4 regions of the Mesorhizobium sp. M0815 genome follow, and region 4 is predicted to be linked to each of the others. Evidence: riboswitches for the same ligand, from Rfam matches in the RefSeq annotation. Region 4 holds a riboswitch; each other region holds the start of a gene.
What was found. Region 4 has a riboswitch for cobalamin ahead of NKI01_RS02420 (CbtB domain-containing protein). Riboswitches for the same ligand answer to the same signal wherever they lie in the genome.
Positions count from the first base shown of each region.

Region 1: linked by a shared signal. The riboswitch ahead of metE (5-methyltetrahydropteroyltriglutamate--homocysteine S-methyltransferase) and the one ahead of NKI01_RS02420 (CbtB domain-containing protein) in region 4 are both predicted to bind cobalamin.
Region 2: linked by a shared signal. The riboswitch ahead of NKI01_RS09315 (DUF1636 family protein) and the one ahead of NKI01_RS02420 (CbtB domain-containing protein) in region 4 are both predicted to bind cobalamin.
Region 3: linked by a shared signal. The riboswitch ahead of NKI01_RS06395 (ABC transporter ATP-binding protein) and the one ahead of NKI01_RS02420 (CbtB domain-containing protein) in region 4 are both predicted to bind cobalamin.

Region 1 is NZ_JAMYOU010000024.1:51,222-55,564, forward strand. Features, by position in the region: gene NKI01_RS23375 (helix-turn-helix transcriptional regulator) at 178-1,011, shown strand; gene NKI01_RS23380 (hypothetical protein) at 1,329-1,583, opposite strand; cobalamin riboswitch at 2,135-2,335, shown strand; partial or broken gene metE (5-methyltetrahydropteroyltriglutamate--homocysteine S-methyltransferase) at 2,431-4,343, shown strand, end outside.
Region 2 is NZ_JAMYOU010000006.1:3,204-7,546, reverse strand. Features, by position in the region: gene NKI01_RS09325 (cobaltochelatase subunit CobN) at 1-262, opposite strand, end outside; gene cobW (cobalamin biosynthesis protein CobW) at 281-1,333, opposite strand; gene NKI01_RS09315 (DUF1636 family protein) at 1,330-1,764, opposite strand; cobalamin riboswitch at 1,803-2,006, opposite strand; gene NKI01_RS09310 (winged helix-turn-helix domain-containing protein) at 2,036-3,235, opposite strand; gene NKI01_RS09305 (NADH-quinone oxidoreductase subunit A) at 3,573-3,938, shown strand; gene NKI01_RS09300 (NuoB/complex I 20 kDa subunit family protein) at 3,929-4,343, shown strand, end outside.
Region 3 is NZ_JAMYOU010000003.1:287,278-291,620, forward strand. Features, by position in the region: gene NKI01_RS06385 (FecCD family ABC transporter permease) at 1-497, opposite strand, end outside; gene NKI01_RS06390 (ABC transporter substrate-binding protein) at 527-1,471, opposite strand; gene NKI01_RS06395 (ABC transporter ATP-binding protein) at 1,468-2,286, opposite strand; cobalamin riboswitch at 2,379-2,582, opposite strand; gene NKI01_RS06400 (GyrI-like domain-containing protein) at 2,877-3,710, shown strand; gene NKI01_RS06405 (bifunctional helix-turn-helix transcriptional regulator/GNAT family N-acetyltransferase) at 3,748-4,343, opposite strand, start outside.
Region 4 is NZ_JAMYOU010000001.1:506,830-511,172, reverse strand. Features, by position in the region: gene NKI01_RS02425 (aromatic ring-hydroxylating oxygenase subunit alpha) at 1-1,011, opposite strand, end outside; cobalamin riboswitch at 1,152-1,347, shown strand; gene NKI01_RS02420 (CbtB domain-containing protein) at 1,384-1,563, shown strand; gene NKI01_RS02415 (CbtA family protein) at 1,579-2,361, shown strand; gene cobU (bifunctional adenosylcobinamide kinase/adenosylcobinamide-phosphate guanylyltransferase) at 2,354-2,875, shown strand; gene cobO (cob(I)yrinic acid a,c-diamide adenosyltransferase) at 2,877-3,500, shown strand; gene cbiB (adenosylcobinamide-phosphate synthase CbiB) at 3,940-4,343, opposite strand, start outside.

The sequences.
Region 1 (4,343 bases), on a different contig from region 4:
AGTAATTTTTGATCGCCCATTCGTGCTGTGTACCAGCCCTGTGTCTTGCGCAAGTGGTCACGAACGGCTGCCGGAGCCTCGAAGACGCCCTAAAAACACATGCTGCGATTTTTAAACACGCTTGACGTGTTAGATTAATTCATCCACAATGCGTGTGTTGAACACGCGAGGTGAGTTATGAACATGAAAGAGCTTAGGGTTCGACTGGGCATGACTCAAAAAGATTTGGCAGAGCAGATGGCAACGACGCAACAGACTGTGGGCCGTTGGGAAACAGGCAAAACGCAGTTGAACGTTGAGCAGATCAAGGACCTTTGTCTCACGTTGAAATGCACGGTCGAGGAGCTGCTGGGCTGGAAGATTGATGTCGAGGAGTGGCGCACGAGCCCGTTTGCAATTGCCGATGCCGAAACGCGATACGGCACGCTCAGAATCAAGACGACTGTTGGCAGCCGCCAATATCCTATCGATGAAAAGGCGCGTGAATCGATTTTACGTCAGTTGAAGGAACTTCATAATCTTCGTAGAAATAACTCAAGCAGGCCATGGCTGTATTGTTGGAGCCTTGACAACAAAATACTCTTGGTAAATCCGCAATATGTCCGCACCATTGAGCTTGTCGGTGACGATGTAGAGGAGATGCCAGAGTATTATCATCCAGAAATCTATCGGGCTTTGGATGACTGGGATAAGGGTGAGGTTTCAGGAAAGCTGAAGAAAGAATGCGATGCCATCATCGCAGAGATGGGTGATCAGGAAGCCGTGCGCATGGCCTCCTATGTTCGCGTCACGTATGACGACGGAGAAGATGAGTGGAACTTCTTGGATGAAGAAACCGCTACGACTTTCTTCGGATTGGAAGCTGCGACCTTTGACGTTCCCCAGTGTAGTTTCGCCGAAGTGGAGGAAGAAGGTTACTACCGAGCGCGATACGCCAACCTTGATCGCGTCGCGGTGATGGAGGTTCCAAGCGACCGTTATCACAGATTGACCGCGCCCGAGGAAGCTTAGAACCATCCACGAAGGGCGCATGTTACATCTCGACCTTGCGTGGTGCGTTTTCAGTACGAGATGACGTTAAGCGTAGGTGGTGGCAGGTAAGAGTGCTCGACCAGAAGCTCAACTGCCTCCTCAATATCGCTGCCGATGTGCCGCAGGACACGTCCACGGGAGCGTGGATAGGCGTGAAGTTCCTGCACTCCACGGTCCGCTCTCCCATCGCCGGTGTGTGCCCGACGCCATCTTGTGGACGAGCTTGGCCGCCTGCACCCGGTTGTATTCCGGCTTGCGGTCCGCCTGGGCGGTCCGCCGCGATGGCTATCTCCATGTCAATCGACGCCGAACTTTGACTGCCCGCTGCTTTTGATGAATTTGGCGAGGTCCCGCGCATAATCACTCTTGGTCTTCTCCTTGAGGCCCTGTGTCGCGAACTTGTGGTCCAGCACGGCAAACAGGTCCAAGTCCCCTTCCGCCTGTGGCGCTGGCTTGCCCTCACCGCCCTCGGCTTCCCAATTGGGGACCGCTTCTGCGCGCTGCACCGTGGCGATTGTCCGCCCAAGACGCATCACAAGATCGAACGCCAAACCGTGCGCGTGCACGACGATTTGCCGCTCAGGCCTCATTTGGACAGGACTTGAGCTGGCCCGGTGGTTTGAGCCGGGTTACCTTGAGCCGGTGGGCTGCGAACAAGCAGTTCGAGACATTGGCCTCGATCACTTAACACGCCGCTGCGCCTGGCCCCGGTGTGCTCCCCCCGAAATCGTTGTGTCATATCACCGAGGGCATCACGGCCAACAGCTTCCACATGGGCAACAGCCTCGCCATTGAGCCGAATTGGTCGCGAGCAGATCACCAACGAAGCGGTCGGAACCTCGGAGCCGAAGTTCGACGCCGAGGTGGTTCGCATGATGCGCTAAGCAGCACCACGGCGCTTGCCGGTATGTTTGCTGCCGGCAGCCGACGAACTCCTATCCTCCTGGACAAGGGCGCCGTGCGTCATTGCTTTGATTTACGGGCCGCTCAAGGCTTCCACAGTTTTCGCTCTCGAGGCGACCTTTGGAACATGCCAACGGAAATTTAACATAACGACATAAACATTTCTTTATGCGGCGTTGACAGAGAAGCGAACTGCTGTAATTGTCTCCCGCGTCGTGGTTCTCCGTACGGCGCTGCCGCAGCGGAGCTAAGAGGGAAGCCGGTGCGATGCCGGCGCTGCCCCCGCAACTGTTAGCGGCGAGCCAACCCCACTCATGTCACTGAGGCGAATAGCCTTGGGAAGACGGGTAGAGGCTATGACCCCGCGAGCCAGGAGACCTGCCACGGCGAATTACGTCCACGGGCGGGGTGTCTCGGTGGCCGCTGCAGCCTGGCGTTCGTGCCGGCCTGCTAGCGCCTTCCTTGTCACCGACGCCCCAACCATCGGGGTCTGGCATGACTGTCTCTCAGCAAATTCCTGTAGCAACGCTCGGCGTGCCCCGCTTCGGTCGTCGGCGAGAACTGAAATTCGCGCTTGAAAGCTACTGGTCCGGAAAATCGTCCGCTGCCGACCTTCTCACGACGGCGAAGGCGCTCCGTGCCGCTAGCTGGGAGGAGCAACGCGATCGCGGCGTGTCGAAAATCCCGTCGAACGACTTCTCGCTCTACGACCATGTGCTCGACACCGCAGCCATGGTCGGCGCCCTTCCGTCCCGTTACGGCTGGAATGGCGGCGAGGTCCCACTCGACATCTACTTCGCTATGGCGCGCGGCAACCAAGGTCAGACGGAGGATTGTGGGCACGGTGGTCACCAGCATGCGGCTCATCGGCCTGGCGTAGCCGCGATGGAAATGACCAAGTGGTTTGACACCAACTATCACTACATTGTGCCGGAACTAGACGATGATCAGACGTTCGCTCTTTCGTCGACGAAGCCGGTTGATTACTTCCTCGAGGCTAAAGCCCTCGGCATTCACACACGCCCAGTCATCCTTGGACCGGTCACCTTCCTCAAGCTGGCTAAATCGCCTGCCGAAGGCTTCGATCCCATCGCGCTCCTACCACGGCTTCTGCCCGTCTACGAGCAACTCCTGCGGAGCTTGAAGCTGTCGGGCGCCGATTGGGTGCAGATCGATGAGCCAGCGCTTGTCCTCGATCTGAACCCGAACGAACGAGCTGCGTTCGAATTCGCCTATGGCCAGCTGTCGAAAGCCGCGCCCGAGCTGAAGATCATGCTGGCTACCTATTTCGGGCCGCTGGGAGACAATCTCGAAACCGCGGTTTCTCTGCCCCTGGCCGGGCTGCATATTGATCTCGTGCGCGCTCCCGAGCAGCTGGAAACGGTGGGTCGGCTCGCACCGAAGGATCTGGTGCTCTCGCTTGGCTTGATCGATGGCCGCAACGTCTGGCGTGCGAACCTGCCCGCCATTCTCGACCGCATCAAACCGATCGTCGCCGGCTGGCCCTTGGACCGCGTCGAGATCGCGCCTTCTTGCTCGATGCTGCATGTGCCGATCGACCTCCGCATGGAGACGGAACTCGACGCGGACATCAGGTCGTGGCTCGCCTTCGCGGCCCAGAAGACCGACGAGTTGGTGTTGCTTGCCCGGGCCCTGTCCCAAGGCAGGGATGCGGTGGCAGGCGCGTTGAAAGCGTCTGCCGAGGCTGCCGCCACTCGCGTGACATCCACGAAGATCCATGACCCGCTGGTTGAGGGGCGGATCGCCAGCATTGACGACAGCATGAAGCGACGAGAGAGCGCTTTTGCCGAGCGCTCCAGAGTCCAGGCCGGCACGCTCGGGCTGCCGCCGTTCCCGACGACGACCATCGGGTCCTTCCCGCAGACGCCGCAGGTACGCAGGGCGCGGGCCGCTCATGCGAAGGGCCAGCTGAGCTATGTCGACTACGAGACCTTCCTGAAGAAGGAGATCGAGGCTGCAATTCGCTGGCAGGAAGAGATCGGGCTGGACGTGCTGGTGCACGGTGAGTTCGAACGAAACGACATGGTACAGCATTTCGGCGAGCAGCTGTCCGGCTTCGCCTTCACCCAGCATGCCTGGGTGCAGAGCTATGGGTCGCGTTACGTGCGCCCCCCATCATCTTCGGCGACGTATCGAGGCCCAATCCGATGACGCTGCGCTGGTGGCAGTTCGCCCAGTCGCTTACGGAAAACCCTGTGAAGGGAATGCTCACAGGCCCAGTGACCATTCTCAACTGGTCATTTGTTCGCGACGACGTACCCCGCTCCGAAGCATGCCGCCAGATCGCGCTCGCCATCCGCGACGAAGTGACGGATCTCGAATGGTCCGGCGCAAGGATGATCCAGATCGATGAGGCCGCGTTTCGCGAAGGATTGCCACTGCGCCAG
Region 2 (4,343 bases), on a different contig from region 4:
CGAGGATGCGGACCAGGACGACCTTGGCGTGGCGGGCGACGCTGTCGATCCAGAGGTCGACGGACATCGGGTGGCGCAGGTCGCGCAAGGCGGCGAGCCGCATCGACGGCAGGCGGTCCGCATCTGCCTTCCACGCCGCCGCCAGCCCGGCGAGGTCGCTGTCGGTGAAGGACAGCGCCACGACATCCGCAGGCGTTTGCCTGAGATCGACAGGCTCGGCGAGATCGTCGAGCGAGGCGGATGTGGTGGTGAGGATGTGCATCGCGGCTCGTACCTGGGATCAGCCGGCGAGGATACGCTCGATCGCCGGGCGGTTCAGCCCTTTCAGGCCGATGACGACGAGGCGCGAGCGGCGATCGTCTTCAGCGGTCCAGGCGCGGTCGTAATAGTGGTTGACGCGCGGACCGACGGCCTGCAGCAAGAGCCGCATCGGCTTGCCGCCGACGTCGACGAAACCCTTGACGCGCAATACGTTTTCTTCCTCCGCCGCCGTGGCGACGCGTTGTGCCAGCTCGTCCGGGTCGGACACCGACGCAATGTCGATGACGAACGAGTCAAAGTCGTCATGTTCGTGGTCGAGCTCGTCGTCGTGATGGGTCTTGCGGTTCTCGATGTCGTCCTCGACGGCGAGACCAAGGCCGAGCAGCACCGACGGATCGACCTTGCCTTGCGAGGTCGGCACGATCTTCACCGCCCGCGCAACATGCTTGCCGATGACGGCATTGGCGCGCGCCGCGCCGGCTGCGTCCAGCAGGTCGCTCTTCGACAGGATGATCAGGTCGGCACAAGCGAGCTGGTCTTCGAACACCTCCTCGACAGGATCGTCATGGTCGAGCGTCTCGTCCTGCGCGCGCTGCGCCTGCAGGGCGTCCATGTCGTTGGCAACGCGGCCATCAGCCAGCGCCGGCCCGTCGACGACGGCGATGACGCCATCGACCGTGACGCGGCTTTTCACCGACGGCCACTGGAAGGCCTGGACCAGCGGCTTGGGCAGGGCCAGCCCGGACGTCTCGATCAGGATGTGGTCGACCTTCGGCGTCAGCGACAGGATCTGGTCGAGCGCGGGGACAAAGTCGTCGGCGACAGTGCAGCAGATGCAGCCATTGGCCAGCTCGACGATGTTTGCCTCGGGGCAAGTGTCGATGCCGCAGCCCTTCAGGATCTCGCCGTCGATGCCGATATCGCCGAACTCGTTGACGATGATGGCCAGGCGCTTGCCTTTGGCGTTTTCGAGCAAATGGCGGATCAGCGTCGTCTTGCCGGCGCCGAGAAAGCCGGTGACGACGGTGCAGGGGACGCGCGAAACGTTGGCGGCCGAATCTGGGGAAGTCATATCAAGTCCTTCAAAAGGTCGAGGGGAGGGATGCGGGCAACCAAGCCGCGCTTCAGGCAATCGGGACGGCCGCGCCACGGAATGAGGCCGTCCGTCGAAGTAGCGAACAGCTTTGCCCCCGTCACCAGATCGGTGCCGCTGGTCGTGGTCAGGTCGCCGAAGACATAGCTCCAGCAGCCGTCGCGCAGCATCGCGGCGCTGAGCCGGCGCTTGCAATTGCCGAGGCATTCGACGGTGCGGATTTTAATGTTTTCGCTGGAAGCGGCGCGGCGCGTGTGCTCGGCGAGCAGTTCGCCGGCGCGGGGATAAGCGTCCGAACCGGTCTCGTCACGGCAGGACGAGCAGACGATGACGGTAACGCCGGCCGGGGAATCACCATGGCCGGACAATAAATCCGCTGTCTCAGCCGGAAAACTGCTGTCGCGTTCCAAATCAGGCTCCTTGCCCGGAAAACCCGCCAGGCGATCGGATTCTTATGTCCTAGACGGCAGGTCTCCTGGCTCGCGGGTCATCGCCTGGGTGCCGCCTTCCCGGGAATATCCCAGTGGTTTTCGGCCTTGGCTCGTCGCTTACAGTTGCGGGGACAGCCGCGGATTTGAAATCGAGATTTCGCACCGCATTCCCTCTTGGCCCTTGCCGTTGCGGGCAGGGGACCGTCTGGAACGGATTTAGGCTTGTGAAGGCAGTCGTGTCAACGCACGTCTATGACGCGGCGATATCTGCGAGCGGCTGGCCGAGGTCGCCGGCAGCCGTCACCTCGATGCGCTCGAGCCCGAGCCAACCCTGCATCTGCTTCAATTCCTCGAAAAGGGCGGCGGCAGTTTGCGGCGGGGCGCCGGGCTCCGAATAGGCGGCATGGACGCGCAATACGCCGGCCGGGCGGTCGGCCCTGAGGTCGACGCGCCCGACGATGCTGTCGCCGAGCAGGAACGGCAGCACATAATAGCCATACTGGCGCTTTTCGGCCGGCGTGTAGATCTCGATGCGGTAGTGGAAGTCGAACAACCGCTCGGTGCGCGACCGCTCGAAGACGACGGGATCGAACGGCGCAAGCAAGGCGCGCGCCTCGATCCTGCGCGGCAAACGGGCGTCCTTGTGGAGATAGGCTGTTTTGCTCCAGCCTTCGACGCTCACCGGCAACAGGTCGCCAGCCTCGACCAGTTCCTCGATGCGGCCCTTGATGTCGGCGGGCGAGAGGCGGAAATAGTCGCGCAGATCGCCCGCCGTGGCGACGCCATGGGCGCGGGCGGAGATGCGCAGCAGTTCGCGGTGGGCGTCCGCGGGGGACGGAACTGGCAAAGCGAGTACCGTTGGCGGCAGCACGCGCTCCGGCAGATCGTAGAACCGCTCGAAACCACGCCGGTGCGCCGTGGTGATGCGGCCCGCCCAGAACAGCCATTCGAAGGCATGCTTGGCATGGCTCCAGCCCCACCAGCCGCCCGAGCCCTTCTGGCCTTCGAAAGCCGACGCCGCGATCGGGCCTCGTTCAGCGACCTCGCGATAGATGTCCTCAATGTAGGCGGCGTGCTCGCGGCCCCATTTTGCCAGTCCGCTGTACATTTCCTCGCCGCGCTCGGCCCGCCGCATGCGCCAGCGCATCAGCGGATAGGTCTCGACGGGCAGGAACGAGGCTTCATGCGCCCAATATTCGAAGACCATGCGCTTGCGTGTCACCGCGGCGTCGTCGAGCAGCGCCAGCTTGTAGGGGCCAAGCCGCGAATAGAGCGGCATATAATGGGCGCGAACCACGGCGCTGACGGAATCGATCTGCAGCAGGCCGGTACGTGCAAGCACCCGGGCCAGATGCCGGCGGTCAGGCGTGCCGCTGGGGCGCGGGTCATTGAATCCCTGTGCCGCAAGCGCAATGCGACGGGCCAGGGCAAGCGAGATTTTTTCTTTCATGAAGGCGGTATCCGGACGATGTTAGACAGAGAAAAATGACCTGCGATTCCGCCCCATGCTAGCAAGGTTTTGGCGGCATCTATGTCAGGAGAGAAAAGTGGAGTGAAAAGTGAAGGAAATCAAACAGGAGCGGATCGGACCAGTTTTCCCGGATATGCCGTCCAGCACCGCGATTTGAACAAGGTTTGACTTGCTTCGCCGAAAGCGCTGCGCTAACCCTCGCCGCGTTGCAGCATAGAGCCCCCTTAAAACGGTTCAGTGGTTAATCTGTCACGCTTCCGCAAGTGGGTCCGGTGCTGTAATCAGAGTGGATTGGCCGCCAACGGAAAACTGCAGCATGAACGCACTTTTAGGTTCGTACCTGCCCATCGTCCTGTTCATCGGCGTGGCGCTGGTCGTCGGCCTGGCGCTGCTCGCCGCACCGTTCCTGGTGGCTTACCGCAACCCCGATCCGGAAAAGCTTTCCGCCTATGAGTGCGGCTTCAACTCGTTCGACGACGCCCGCATGAAGTTCGACATCCGCTTCTACCTGGTGTCGATCCTGTTCATCATCTTCGATCTGGAGGTGGCCTTCCTGTTTCCTTGGGCAGTGTCGTTCAGTCAGATCGGCATGCTCGGTTTCTGGTCGATGATGGTGTTTTTGGCGGTGCTGACCATCGGCTTTGCCTATGAATGGAAAAAAGGAGCGCTGGAATGGGATTGAACGACAGTTCCGGCACGCTCGTCGCGCCGAAGCCCAAGGGCCTCATCGACCCCAACACCGGCAGACCGGTGGGGGAGGATGATCCGTTCTTCCTGGAGATCAACAACGAACTCGCCGACAAGGGTTTTCTCGTCACTTCGACCGAGGCGCTGATCACCTGGGCGCGCAGCGGCTCGTTGATGTTCATGACCTTTGGCCTCGCCTGCTGCGCCGTCGAGATGATCCACACCTCGATGCCACGCTACGACAGCGAGCGTTTCGGTGTCGCGCCGCGCGCGTCTCCGCGCCAGTCCGACATCATGATCGTCGCCGGCACGCTGACCAACAAGATGGCGCCGGCGCTGCGCAAGGTCTACGACCAGATGCCGGAGCCGCGCTACGTCATCTCGATGGGCTCCTGTGCCA
Region 3 (4,343 bases), on a different contig from region 4:
GTCAAGGCGGTGAACATGAACGAGACGGCAAGCCCGGCGAGGATCAGCCGTTCGGGGCCTTGCCCCCTCACCCGCGAAACCAGCAAAAGCACGATGCCGGCGGCCAATACGCCGCCCGTGAAGGCCGCGACCGGCAACGTCCAGATACCGAAATGGTCGCCAAAAATGGTGATGACGGAAACCGCGCCGGCCGCGGCTCCGGACGACAGGCCGAACAAGAACGGATCTGCGAGGTCGTTGCGCGTTACCGTCTGCAGCAGCGCGCCGATGACGCCCAGCCCGGCGCCGACACAGATGGCCATAATCGTGCGCGGTAGCCTAAGATCGAGGACGATCTTGGCAATCGGGATCTTGCCGGCCGGACCGGACACGATGTCTCCGTCCAGCCCGGCGGCATGTCCGAGCGCAGCAATCACGTCGCTCAACGCGATGACCGTCGATCCATAGGCAATCGACAGCAGAGCAAGAGCGGCAATCGCTGCTGCTCCTGCTGTCATCGCCAATTCGAACGCTCTCTGGCGCAAGCTCAGAAAGCTTCCGGGTGCATCGCCCTGGCGATCTTGCCGATCGCCTCGATGTTGGCAGGCCCAGGCGTCAGTTCGCCATAGCGCAGCGCAATGAAGTGCTCATTTTTGACCGCCTCAGTCTCCTTCATCGCCGGATGAGCTTTCAGGAAATCGAGCAGTTTTCTGTAGCCGCCGTCCTGGTAGTCGAGCAGGATAAGAAATTGCGGATTGCGGGCCGCCACCGTCTCCCAATCCGTATTGCCCCAGCTCGTCGGCATGTCGGCCATGATGTTGTCGCCGCCGGCTGCGGCGATCATGGCGCTGGGGATCGCGAACTTGCCTGATGTGAAGGGTTTGTCTTCGCCGGAGTCGTAAAGAAACACACGCGTTCCCGTGCGGTCGCCGATCTTTGCCGTGATATCGGCGAGCTGCGCCTTCCAGTTCGAAACAAGCTCTCCCGCCTCCGCCTCCTTGCCAAAAATCTTGCCCAGCTTTTCGACATCACCATAGAGCAGGTCCATCGAGGCTGCGGGGCGGTTCTGGTCGAGATGGACGCAACTTTCCGTCAGCACCAGCGTCTTGATACCGTGCGGGGCCAGCGTATCGGGCGTCACCTCGCCGCCAGGCTTCATGCCGTAATACCAGCCGGCGAAGAAGAAATCGGGCTCGACGGCGACGAGGTTTTCGAGGGTCGGGTATTTCGGCGCGAGTTCCGGGATCGCGCCCTGCTCGGCCTTGAATTCCGGACCGACCTTATACCATCCGGTGATGCCGGTCAGGCCGACGATCGATGGTTGCAGCCCCAGCGCGAAGGCCATCTCCGCCATGTTCAGATCTTGGATGACGGCGCGCTTCGGCGCGGCGTCGAACGTCAGCGGCGTGCCGCAGCTATCAACGGTTACCGGGAAAGCGAAGGCGGTCTGGGCAAGTAGGAGGGAGGCAAAAGACAGTACGAGGCGTTTCACGGATGTTGCTCCTTGGTCAAATCGGGATGTGAAGAGGCGCGGTTCGGAACGTCGAAGACCGTGAGTTCGCGGTCTTCGGTGGGATGGCGCAGCCAAAGCACGTCAACGCCGAAAATCTCGCGGATCAACTTCTTGGTCAGCGCCTCGCGCGGACTGGCAAGTGCCTGCAGGCGGGCCTCGTTCATCACCGCGACCCTGGTGGCAAATGGCGTGACAAGCGACAGATCATGAAGCACCGCCACGACGGTCATGCCAAACTGCGATACGAGTTCGAGAAGGTCGCTGCGGGCGCGCGGATCGAGATGATTGGTCGGTTCATCGAGGAACAGGATTTTGGGCTCCTGGGCGATGGCGCGCGCCAACTGGGCGCGTTGCCGCTCGCCACCGGATAGCGAGCCGATCGTGCGGCCGAGCAGCGGCAGCAGGCCGGTTCTGCGAAGTGCTTCAATGACGATGTCGCGTTGCTCGCTCCTCCGTCGCAAGCCGGCATGCGGGACGCGCCCAAGCTCGACGTAGTCGATCACGGCAAGCCGCGGATCAGGCTGGTCGGTCTGGCCAACGACCGCCATGTGCAGTGCCCGCTCGGCGGCCGAAAACCTCTCCAGCCGGCGTCCGGAAAATCTCACATCTCCCGCGCTTGGCCGCAGCGTACCGCATAGCATGCGCAGCAGCGTCGTCTTGCCGGCGCCGTTGGGGCCGATGATGGCGAGGCGGTCGCCCGGCGCTATCGAAAGGCTCACCGCGCTGACCAGGCACCGGCCATTCGTCGTCGCGCTCAGTTCACACGCTTCAAGAAGAGGCTGGGAGGCGTCCAACTTACCGTCACTTTCTCAATGGCGACGGAAGGAAGCTGGACGGACCGGCCGACAAGACCGATGTCCACGTCTCCTCCCGGCACACCCCGTCCGGTCAACTCATGCTGATGGCAGGTCTCCTGGCTCGCGGGTCTTTGCGCCATCCTGCCTTCCCAGCCTTGCCGGCCAGTGGCACTTCGGATTTTGCTAACCGCTTACAGTTGCGGGGGCAGCCACGGCCTCGATCCGAAGATCTCACCGTGTTCCCTTTTCACCCCTTGCCTTTCGACTCGGGGACCATCAGTCAGCCACCCTAGTTTTCCGCCAATCACAGCGCAATAAGTCTTGTCAGAAGGAGCCATATAGACCTCGTGATGTAATAACGTTACATTTAAAAGGACGTTTGCCCGCTTCCTGTCAAGCCTTTTCGCGCGACGCCTGCGACTTGCCGACGACCGTCGCTCTCGATTTGCGCAGTGCGCAATTTCGATCAAACTGCCTCCGCCAGGAAGCGGCACCATAATCTTGCCAATATAAGACATGGCCAATGTAAAGACTGGGCCATGTAAAGACTGGGCCAATGCGGAGACTGGGCCAATGCGAGGTGCCAAATGAATCCGACCGAGAAGGCGCTGTGGTTCGTCGAAAGCCATCTGCCCGAAGCAGTCTCGCTGGACGATGTCGCCAAGAGCAGCGGGGTGTCGCGCTTTCATGTGACGCGGGCTTTCGGCGCGGCTACCGGCCGTTCGGTGATGAGCTACGTCCGTTCTCGCCGACTGACCGAAGCGGCGCGCAAGCTTGGCGCCGGCGCACCCGACATCCTCTCGGTCGCGCTCGACGCCGGCTATGCCTCGCATGAGGCCTTCACCCGCGCCTTCCGCGACCAGTTCGGCACCACGCCGGAACTGGTACGCGCACAAGGCTCGCTCGACAACCTCGATCTTGTGGAGCCGATCCTGATGGACCAGTCCTTTCTCGCCACTCTCGAACCACCGCGTTTTGAGACCAGCCGGCCGTTTCTCATCGCCGGTCTCGGCGAGCGCTACAGCTGCGAAACCAGCGCCGGCATCCCGATGCAGTGGCAGCGGTTCGGCCCCTATATTGGCAACATTCCTGGCGAGATCGGCGACGTCGCCTATGGCGTCTGCGTCAACGGCGACGACGCCGGCAATTTCGACTACATCGCTGGCGTCGAAGTGTCCGATTTTTCGGACCTGCCGAGGGAGTTTTGGCGTGTGCGCGTGCCGGCGCAGAAATACGGCGTGTTCGCCCATCGTGACCATATCTCGACCATCCGCCGCACGGTCAACACGATCTGGAACAAATGGCTGCCAGCCTCTGGGCACGAGATCGCCGATGCGCCGGAATTCGAGCGTTACGGCCCCGAATTTGATCCGCGCAGCGGCAATGGCGGGCTGGAAATCTGGATACCGATCAAAGGGTGAGGCACGGCAGGCCGACGCCGAAGCGCCGGAAGCGCTGCTACAGTTCCAGGTTCCAGTTCTGGCCGACCAGATCCCTGCCGAAGGAATGGTGGCACTCCTCGTTGGTCAATTTAAAGCCCACAGACTCATAGATGTGGCGGGCGGCGGCGAGCACGTCGTTGGTCCACAGCGTCAGTGTCCTGTAACCCGTGGCGCGGCAAAAGCCGATACATTCCTCGACCAGCCGCTTGCCGATGCCGAGACCTCGCGCCGAGGGCTCGACGTAGAGCAGGCGCAATTTCGCCACCGCGTCCGACTGGCGCACGACGAAGACGGAGCCGACGACCTCGCCTTCCCGCTCGGCGATCCAGCTGCGTTCCCATTTCGGATCGAAGGATTTGACGAATGTGCCGAGGATTTCAGCGACCAGCGCCTCATAGGTTTCGTCCCAGCCATATTCCTGCGCGTAGAGCAGGCCCTGGCGATGGATGATCCAGCCGATGTCGCCGACCTGCAGAGGCCGCAGCGTGTAGGGAATGTTGGGTTCGGCGGTCGCGCCCAGCAGACGCTGCACCGTCTGCATGGCCTTGACCAGCCTGTCCTGTTCGGGAACCGAAAGCCGGTCGAGCAATGCCGCGACCTGGTCGTGCGAGC
Region 4 (4,343 bases):
GACGATGTTGTCGATATCCGCAGCCGGATCGACGAGCGCTTCGGGCGAAAAAAGCCATTCGGCGGTGAGTTCGGTCTGCTCCGGCCCAAGCGGCACCAGCCGCACGGTCCTGACATAGTCGACATGGCCGACGACGAACATCGACGGCAAGTTGGTGGCATAGGTCTGCCCGGCAGCACGCTCGGCCGGCGTCAGGCTCGAAAAGACCGAGCCGTGGACGCGCCCGTCGCGCGACCAGGTTTCGGCCCCGGCCCGCAAGCCGCCGGCAAATTCCGGCGCGTCATTGTCGGCGTGGCGCGCCCATTCGGGGTCGTCGTGCCGGCCCATCAGGCCGCGGCCATAGATCGGCACCAGCCGCGACAGGTCCTTGTGGACGCCAGGGCAGTGCAGGCACTCGTTGAAGTTCTCCCAAAATATCTTCCAGTTGCAGTTCATAACCTTGCGCAGCACATGGCCGCTCAGCAGCGTTTCCAGCGGCCAGTTGGCGAGGTTGCCGGATGCCGGATCGAAGGATGTTTCAGCCGAACCGGCAGCGTCTTGCGCGAGGTTGACGAAAACGAAACCGCGCCACACCGAAAGCGCGACGCGGTAGAGCGGATGATCGGCCTTGTCGAAACCGTCCGGCAGCGATTTCGACGGCACGCGCACCAGATCGCCGCGCAGCGAATAGGACCAGGCGTGGTAGGGGCAGGTGATGAGCCGCGCCCTCAGCCGTCCTTCGCTCTGCTGGCAAAGCTGCGAGCCGCGATGCCGGCAGGTGTTGTGAAAGGCGCGCAATTCGCCGGTCTCGTCGCGCAGCACGACGACCTCCTGCGTGCCTATGCGAAACGTCCTGAAAGCCAGCGGCTGGGCAAGGTCGGCCTCGCGGCAGACCAGCAGCCAGTTGCGATACCAGATGGCCTCGAGATCGCGCTGATAGCCTGCGATGTCCCAATAGGCCGATGACGGCAGCGTCGGCTCGGCCCGCGTCAGGCCGTTATAGGGACCGCGCTCATTCGGGCTGGGTTGCATGCCGGCTTCCTCCCCATCCGCCAGCCGACACCCGGCTGTGAGAATTGTCAATTGCGGCGCCGGCCGGCGAGCTTGGCGAGGCGGCGCATTCGCCACACGATCCGGCGGAATTTGGTTTGCCGGGCGCGGCGATTCTGCCTATAGTCGCTGATGTCGTCGGTTCCGTTTGGAACCAAGAGGGAATGCGGTGCGGGCGAAATTCTTGCCCAATGCCGTGGCTGCCCCCGCAACTGTGTGCGGTAGTCCTCTCCATATGCCACTGAAGATTTTCTTCGGGAAGGTGGGGAAGGGCGCTGATCCGCGAGCCAGGAGACCTGCCGGCGACAGGAAACTGACTTCTATGCCCTCGGGTGGAGGGCGAAAGGACAAGACATGAATACCGCTTCCGTCTCGCTCGGCGCTTCCGTCTCCTCGCAGTCGCGTTTCATGCAGCTGGCGCTTGCTGCATTCCTCGGCATTTTCGTCATGGGCTTTGTCGGCTTCTCGCACATCGATGCGGTCCACAATGCCGCCCACGACTATCGCCACTCGATGGGCTTTCCCTGCCACTGACAAGGGGCTGACATCATGACACTGTTTCGCAACGTCGTGTTCATCGCGGCGATCGCAGGGCTCGTGGCCGGCGTCGTTCTCGCCTGCATGCAGGCCTATGCCACGGTGCCGCTGATCCTGAAGGCGGAAGTCTACGAACAGGCCGGCGGCGGCCATGACCATGCCGCGGCACCTGCGGCACCGGTCGAAAACGCCGGGGGCACGATGGCTATAAGCAGCGCCGCGCCGGCACCGGCTGAAGCAATGGCTCCGGCGGAGGACGAAGGCTGGGCGCCGGCCGACGGTTTCGAACGCTTTGCCTTCAGCGTCGTTGCCAATATCGTCACCGGCATCGGCTTCGCGTTGGTCCTGGTTGCGGTTTCGGAGTTCGCCGGCGGCATCGGCAATTGGCGCCAGGGCCTGTTCTGGGGGCTTGCCGGCTTTGCCGTGTTCACGCTGGCGCCGGGCCTCGGCCTGCCGCCGGAATTGCCGGCAATGCCGGCGGCCGACCTTGTCCAACGCCAGATCTGGTGGTGGGCAACGGTGGTGGCGACCGCCGCCGGTCTCGGCCTGCTCGCCTTCCGCAGATCGCTGCCGCTGGCGGTCCTTGCCGTGGCGTTGATGGTGGCGCCGCATATTGTCGGCGCGCCGCAGCCCGACAGCTTCGAGACGACAATCCCGGAAGGCCTGCATCATCAGTTCGTGGTGGCGGTGACGCTGACCAATCTGGTGTTCTGGCTGGTGCTCGGCGCGGTCGTCGGCGTGGTGCGCGGCCGCTTCACCGGCACGGCGACCAGCCTGCGCGACAGCTTTGCCTGACCGCGCTGCCGGGGCGCTGACCCTGATCATCGGCGGTGCGCGCTCCGGCAAGAGCGTGCATGCCGAGAGGCTGGTGAGTGCCTGTCCGGCGCCATGGAGCTATATCGCGACGGCGCAAGCCTATGACGAGGAGATGCGCGAACGGATCGCGCTGCACCGCTCGCGCCGCAGCGCCGGCTGGACGACCATCGAGGCGCCGCTCGACCTTGCCGGCGCGATCGAGGCACTGCCTGACGGCCAGCCGGTGCTGATCGATTGCCTGACGCTGTGGCTGACCAACCATATGCTGGCCGAACATGATGTCGAGGCCGAATGCCGAAGGCTGGCAGATGTGCTGTCGCGGCCGCGTGGACCCTGGTTCGTGGTGTCCAACGAGGTCGGCCAGGGCATCGTGCCGGAGAATGCGCTGGCAAGACGGTTTCGCGACGCGGCCGGCCGGTTGAACCAGGACGTTGCCGCCGTCGCTGACACCGTGCTTTTGATGGTGGCGGGGCTGCCGCTCAGGGTGAAATGACATGGCTGATACCGACCACATCGATCCCAAGGACGAGGAACGCCACCGCGCGAAGATGGCCAAGCGCAAGGCGGTGCAGGACGCCGAGGTTGCAGCCAAGACGGTCGAGAAAGGGCTGTTGATCGTCAACACCGGTCCGGGCAAGGGCAAGACCACGGCCGCCTTCGGGCTGGCGCTCAGAATGCTCGGCTACGGCAAGCGCGTCGGCGTCGTCCAGTTCATCAAAGGCAAATGGCACACCGGCGAGAAGGATGCTTTTGCCTGCTTCGGCGACCGCGTCGTCTGGCACGCCATGGGCGAGGGCTTTACCTGGGAAACGCAGGACCTGAAGCGCGACATCGCGGCCGCTGAGGCCGCCTGGGCCAAGGCGCTCGAGCTGATGGCCGAGCCGTCGATCAGCCTCGTGGTGCTCGACGAACTCAACATCGCGTTGCGCTACGATTATCTCGACCTCGAAAAGGTGGTCGCAGCGCTGAAGGCGCGTCGCGAGGGCCTGCATGTCGTCGTCACCGGCCGCAATGCCAAGCCGGTATTGGTCGAGGCAGCCGATCTGGTCACCGAGATGGGCGTGACCAAGCACCACTTCTCCGCCGGCGTGAAGGCGCAGCAAGGGATAGAGTTCTGAGGGGTTTGGCGATCGGGGAAGGGCGTTTCGGAGCAGGCGGCGCCGGCGAAGCTGCCGATCTCCCCCCTTGTGGGGGAGATGCCCGGCAGGGCAAAGGGGGGCACTGTCCCTCGGCCTGTCAGTCGGAGACAACTACGTCGTCAGACCGTCATTAGCAGGTGAACGGTCAAGAGGCTGGCGATCCTTCGCGCCCCCCTCTGTCCTGCCGGACATCTCCCCCGCGAGGGGGGAGATTGGATGGCGCTTCGGATTTCGCCAACCTCGAACGTCAAAGGCAGGGAATGAGAAGCGCAAAGCTGGGGCGATTATTCTTTGGGCACAGCAATTTTGTTCTTGCTTTGTGCCGGCAGCTATGGTACTAATCTCGCTATGGTGCTAACTGGCTCCAACGACCCGCCGCTTGGCGGGTTTTTTGTTTCCGCTCGATCTCGGGCGCAGGTCACGCCAAGACAACAACCACTGCGACCACCCCGAACAGCGCGATCAGCAGTAAGTCGGCGACCCGGTAAAGTTTCAGCGCCCGTCGGATGTCGGTGCTCTCGATATCGTCGCGGCGGCCGCCTTCGCCCATCAACGCGTCTTCGACCATGACGCCGTCATAGGAACGGGGGCCGGCGAGCGCCAGGCCGAGCGCACCGGCCATCGCTGCTTCCGGCCAGCCGGCATTGGGCGAGCGGTGTTTTTTCGCATCGCGCCGCACAGCATGCCAGGCGGCTTTGGCATCGGCGCCCTTGATCAGGAAAGCGGCAAGCACGATCAGCAGCGCCGTCAGCCGTGATGCCGGCAGGTTGATCCAATCGTCGAAGCGCGCCGCTGCCCAGCCGAAGGCCTCGTGGCGCGGGG